2 regions of the Enterobacter ludwigii genome follow, and region 1 is predicted to be linked to the other one. Evidence: predicted binding sites of a transcription regulator. Region 1 holds the regulator's gene; the other holds the start of a gene.
The links. The regulator PurR, encoded in region 1, represses purine synthesis genes. The targets are predictions, from matches to a motif close to CANGCAAACGTTTGCNTG.
Positions count from the first base shown of each region.

Region 1 (3,134 bases):
TTCCCAGACAGCCGACGGCAAAGATAGCCAGCCCCAGCAACAGCACCGGTTTACGGCCAAAGCGGTCAGAGAGAGGCCCCCAGAGCAGCTGCGCGAAGGCAAAGCCCGCGAGGAATAAGCTCAGGCTGGCGCTGATGGCTGCCGCCGGGGTCTGTAAATCTTCCTGCATTGCGGCGAAGGCAGGCAGGTACATATCAGTGGCTAAAAAGCCCAGCACGCTTAAACCACCGAGCCAGACTAAAAATCCTTTCCTGGGTTGCATTGTTTTTTCTCCTGAGGGAGGCAGGTCTATGTTTGCGCAGAGTGTAGGGAGTGCAAAGCAGGTTGTGAAACGCTAATATTTGGCGAGTGCATTCAAAATTTTTGCAGGCAGAAAATGTGGTCAGATTATTCTCTTGAAGTGGTCGATGCTGTTGCGCGCAACGGCAGCTTTAGCGGTGCAGCGCAGGAGTTGCACCGCGTCCCCTCAGCAATCAGCTATACGGTGCGTCAGCTTGAGGAATGGCTGGCTGTTCCGCTGTTTGAACGGCGTCACCGTGATGTGGAATTAACGCCCGCCGGGGCATGGTTTTTGAAAGAAGGGCGTTCTGTTATCAAAAAAATGCAGATCACCCGCGAACAGTGTCAGCAGATCGCTAACGGCTGGCGAGGACATCTTTCCATTGCCGTGGATAACATCGTAAAACCGGAACGTACCCGGCAAATGATTGTCGATTTCTATCGCCATTTCTCGGATGTCGAATTGCGGGTATCCCAGGAAGTGTTTAACGGCGTATGGGATGCGCTGGCAGATGGCAGGGCAGAGATGGCGATCGGTGCCACGCAGGCGATTCCGGTTGGAGGACGCTTTGCCTTTCGCGACATGGGCATGCTCAGCTGGAAATGTGTGGTGGCAAGCGATCATCCGCTGGCTGACCTGGACGGGCCGCTCAGCGACGAAACGCTCCGTAACTGGCCCTCGCTGGTGCTGGAAGATACCTCGCGTTCGTTGCCCAAACGCATTACCTGGCTGCTGGATAACCAGCGACGGGTGGTTGCGCCGGACTGGGAATCCTCAGCAACATGCCTCAGCGCAGGGCTGTGCGTTGCCATGGTCCCTGGCCATTTTGCGCGGCCCCGAATCGACACCGGTGAATGGGTTGAACTGACGCTGGAAAATCCTTTTCCGGATGCGGCCTGTTGCCTCACCTGGCAACAAAATGATGTGTCGCCCGCAATGGCCTGGCTGCTGGATTACCTGGGAGACAGTGAGACGCTTAACCGGGAATGGCTACGGGAGCCAGTATAACTGGCCCCGTAAAAGATTAACGACGATAGTCGCGGAACGGACCATCCGCAACGGAACGGCGTTCGATAAGACGCGGGTGAACTTCAATGGACTGAGACTCTTCACGCTTGTTGACGATCCTGTCCATCAGCATATTGAAGGCCGTTTCACCCAGCGAGTCTTTTGGCTGGTGGATGGTGGTCAGCGCCGGGGTAAAGAAGCGCGCGTTGCGCACGTTGTCATACCCGATCACGGAAATGTCCTGCGGCACGCGCAGACCCAGTTCATCGGCGGCACAGAGAGCTCCCATCGCCATAATGTCACCGCCACAGAAAACGGCTGTCGGGCGATGCGACTGTGAGACAATCTGCTGCATTGCGCGGTAACCGGATTCCGGTTCAAAGTCACCCTGCACGATCCAGTTTTCCGGCACGGTAATCAGCGCCTCTTCCATGGCTTTCATAAACCCGGCCAGACGTCCGGCACCGGTGTTGCGCTCCAGTGGACCCGGGATCACACCAATCTCACGGTGACCGCGTTCAATCAGATAACGGCCTGCCATATAGCCGCCTTCAAACGCGTTATCGATGACGGAGTCGGTGAAGTCTGCACGTGCTTCGCCCCAGTCCATGACCACCATAGGAATATGGCGGTACTCTTCCAGCATGGAAAGCACGGACTCCGGATACTCTGAACACATCACCAGCAGGCCATCCACACGCTTTTGCGCCATCATGGAGAGATAAGCGCGCTGTTTTTCAATGCTGTTCCACGCGTTGCCCAGAATCAGGGTATAGCCTTTCTGGAAGCAGTTTTTCTCGACCGCTTCAATGATCTCGGCAAAATAGGCCGCTTCACTGCTGGTTGCCAGCAAACCAATGGATTTGGTGTGATTAACTTTGAGGCTGCGCGCCACCGCACTCGGTGAATAGTGTAATTCTTTGATTGCCGCCCAGACGGCGTTGCGCGTCTCTTCCGCCACAAAGCGGGTTTTGTTAATTACATGTGATACGGTTGTAGTGGAAACGTTTGCGCGTTTTGCTACGTCTTTAATTGTTGCCATTAAATGTCACTCCAGACCATATCCTAAACTCCTGAAAAACTTGAAGGTAAACGTTTGCCTTCTCTCACCCTTATCACGCAATCTTGAATTGCGGCACGCCGGGAAAACGACACAGGACGTCAGGAGGGGGTCAATGGCCGGTACGCTAATAAATTTAGCGTGGAATTTTGTCCTATCTTGATGAAAAGGGGAAGAGCTAAAGTGGTTATCAGTTTAAATCCAGGAAGATTTTTGAACTAAACTGTGTAAAAATGAGCAGGCTCACTTTTCGTGGGGAGATTAAAAGGAGAAAAATTGATGAGCTACGATCTGAAGTTTTCGCTGGTGACCACCGTTATTGTACTGGCTCTGATTGTTGCGGCGGGTCTGACGGCTGCATTGCACTGATTTACACGGAGGGAGAGCTCTCTCCCTCTCAGTTTTCCTGATTGTTACGCCTGCGGCAAAAATCTTTTGCCAATTTGTTAACTTCTCATTTTTTGTGATTGATGTCATGCTTTCGGCTTCTTTGTTCTGTGTCACGACATGACACGGCATCCGGAGTTGACGCATGAAAATCAATTTTCCCCTGCTTGCCCTGGCGATTGGCGCTTTTGGGATTGGCACCACTGAATTCTCCCCGATGGGGTTACTGCCTGTTATCGCCCGGGGCGTGGATGTTTCTATCCCGGCGGCCGGGATGCTCATCAGCGCCTACGCCATTGGCGTGATGGTGGGGGCACCGCTCATGACGCTTCTGCTTTCACACCGCGCGCGCCGCAATGCGCTGATTTTCCTGATGGCGATATTTACGCTGGGCAACGT
Region 1 is NZ_CP017279.1:1,211,023-1,214,156, forward strand. Features, by position in the region: gene punC (purine nucleoside transporter PunC) at 1-262, opposite strand, end outside; gene punR (DNA-binding transcriptional activator PunR) at 377-1,288, shown strand; gene purR (HTH-type transcriptional repressor PurR) at 1,305-2,330, opposite strand; gene cydH (cytochrome bd-I oxidase subunit CydH) at 2,628-2,717, shown strand; gene BH714_RS05810 (MFS transporter) at 2,881-3,134, shown strand, end outside.

Region 2 (3,134 bases), 2.3 Mb from region 1:
TTCCAGACCTTCATCGGCTGCTTTGATACCCGCAATTTTCGCGGAGTAAACGCGGCTCATCTGGCCTGCGCCTATTCCGATGGTCATGTTCTCTTTTGCATAGACAATCGCGTTGGATTTCACGAACTTCGCAACCTTCCAGCAGAACAGCGCGTCACGCAGTTCCTGCTCGGTAGGCTGGCGTTTCGTCACGACGCGCAGATCGCCCGCGGTGACCATGCCCAGATCGCGATCCTGAACCAGCAGACCGCCGTTCACGCGTTTGAAGTCCAGACCCGGTACGCGCTCAGCCCACTGGCCGCACACCAGTACGCGCACGTTCTGTTTTGCCGCGGTGATTTTCAGGGCTTCGTCGGATGCAGAAGGAGCGATGATCACTTCGACAAACTGACGGGAGATGATGGCCTGTGCTGTGTCAGCGTCCAGCTCGCGGTTGAAGGCGATAATGCCGCCGAATGCAGAGGTTGGGTCGGTTTTATACGCGCGATCATAGGCGTCGAGAATGGAGGTGCTTACCGCTACGCCACATGGGTTCGCGTGCTTCACGATTACGCAGGCGGGTTCACTGAACGCTTTCACGCACTCGAGCGCTGCATCGGTGTCAGCGATGTTGTTATAGGAGAGTGCCTTGCCCTGAACCTGCTGTGCGGTCGCAACAGAGGCTTCTTTTACCTCTTCTTCTATATAGAAGGCAGCCTGCTGGTGGCTGTTCTCACCGTAACGCATATCCTGCTTCTTAATGAAGTTCAGGTTCAGCGTACGCGGGAAGCGGCCGGAAGGTTCAGTGCTTTCGCCATGATAAGCAGGCACCAGGCTACCGAAGTAGTTGGCGATCATGCTGTCGTACGCGGCGGTGTGCTCGAATGCTTTGATGGCGAGGTCGAAACGCGTCTCCAGCGTCAGCGACCCTTCGTTGGCATCCATCTCATTAATAATGGTGTTGTAGTCGCTGCTCTTCACCACGATGGCAACATCTTTATGGTTCTTAGCCGCTGAGCGCACCATGGTTGGGCCGCCGATATCAATGTTTTCGACGGCGTCTTCCAGAGAGCAGCCTTCGCGGGCAACGGTCTGTGCGAACGGGTAGAGGTTAACGACGACCATGTCGATTGGCGCGATATCATGCTTTTCCATAATGCCGTCGTCCTGGCCGCGACGACCAAGAATACCGCCGTGGACCTTCGGGTGCAGGGTCTTGACGCGTCCATCCATCATTTCCGGAAAACCGGTGTAATCGGACACTTCGGTTACCGGCAGACCTTTCTCTGCTAACAGGCGAGCGGTACCACCTGTAGAAAGCAGCTCCACACCGCGTGCAGAAAGTGCCTGAGCGAATTCGACGATACCGGCTTTATCAGAAACACTGAGCAGAGCGCGGCGGACTGGACGACGTTGTTGCATGGTAAATCCCCTGGATTTCACGATTACAGAGAGCGTTAGATGAATTTTCCAGCGAAAAACTCATCTAACACACCTGACGAGGCATCCTTGTTAAGCGCGAGCATTTTAACGAAAACGTTTGCGCAACGCTCGCGAATTTTCACTTTTTCGCATCCCTGTGGATAAGTCTGTGTGTAAAAGGGTATAAGGCGGGGTTTTGCTGGGGAATGCAGCAGTCAGTCATTTTTCTGTCATTTAGCGGTTGCGGCCTGCAGAGAACTCCCTATAATGCGCCTCCATCGACACGGCGGATGTGAATCACTTCACAGATAACCCGGTCGGTTGAAGAGAAAAAATCCTGAACTTCAGGGTTGACTCTGAAAGAGGAAAGCGTAATATACGCCACCTCGCGACGGTGAGCTGTAAGCCGCGTCGCAACTGCTCTTTAACAATTTATCAGACAATCTGTGTGGGCACTCAAAGTGACATGGATTCTTAATGTCTTCGGACACTAAATGAATACCAAAGTCTCTGAGTGAACATACGTAATTCATTACGAAGTTTAATTCACGAGCATCAAACTTAAATTGAAGAGTTTGATCATGGCTCAGATTGAACGCTGGCGGCAGGCCTAACACATGCAAGTCGAACGGTAGCACAGAGAGCTTGCTCTCGGGTGACGAGTGGCGGACGGGTGAGTAATGTCTGGGAAACTGCCTGATGGAGGGGGATAACTACTGGAAACGGTAGCTAATACCGCATAACGTCGCAAGACCAAAGAGGGGGACCTTCGGGCCTCTTGCCATCAGATGTGCCCAGATGGGATTAGCTAGTAGGTGGGGTAACGGCTCACCTAGGCGACGATCCCTAGCTGGTCTGAGAGGATGACCAGCCACACTGGAACTGAGACACGGTCCAGACTCCTACGGGAGGCAGCAGTGGGGAATATTGCACAATGGGCGCAAGCCTGATGCAGCCATGCCGCGTGTATGAAGAAGGCCTTCGGGTTGTAAAGTACTTTCAGCGGGGAGGAAGGTGTTGTGGTTAATAACCGCAGCAATTGACGTTACCCGCAGAAGAAGCACCGGCTAACTCCGTGCCAGCAGCCGCGGTAATACGGAGGGTGCAAGCGTTAATCGGAATTACTGGGCGTAAAGCGCACGCAGGCGGTCTGTCAAGTCGGATGTGAAATCCCCGGGCTCAACCTGGGAACTGCATTCGAAACTGGCAGGCTAGAGTCTTGTAGAGGGGGGTAGAATTCCAGGTGTAGCGGTGAAATGCGTAGAGATCTGGAGGAATACCGGTGGCGAAGGCGGCCCCCTGGACAAAGACTGACGCTCAGGTGCGAAAGCGTGGGGAGCAAACAGGATTAGATACCCTGGTAGTCCACGCCGTAAACGATGTCGACTTGGAGGTTGTGCCCTTGAGGCGTGGCTTCCGGAGCTAACGCGTTAAGTCGACCGCCTGGGGAGTACGGCCGCAAGGTTAAAACTCAAATGAATTGACGGGGGCCCGCACAAGCGGTGGAGCATGTGGTTTAATTCGATGCAACGCGAAGAACCTTACCTACTCTTGACATCCAGAGAACTTAGCAGAGATGCTTTGGTGCCTTCGGGAACTCTGAGACAGGTGCTGCATGGCTGTCGTCAGCTCGTGTTGTGAAATGTTGGGTTAAGTCCCGCAACGAGCGCAACCCTTATCCTTTGTTGCCAGCGGTCCGGCCGGGAACTCAAAGGAGACTGCCAGTGATAAAC
Region 2 is NZ_CP017279.1:3,468,407-3,471,540, forward strand. Features, by position in the region: gene purH (bifunctional phosphoribosylaminoimidazolecarboxamide formyltransferase/IMP cyclohydrolase) at 1-1,401, opposite strand, end outside; rRNA gene BH714_RS16325 (16S ribosomal RNA) at 1,965-3,134, shown strand, end outside.
Region 2: a site for PurR is predicted at 1,509-1,526, ahead of purH (bifunctional phosphoribosylaminoimidazolecarboxamide formyltransferase/IMP cyclohydrolase). Genes of this name have one in related genera too.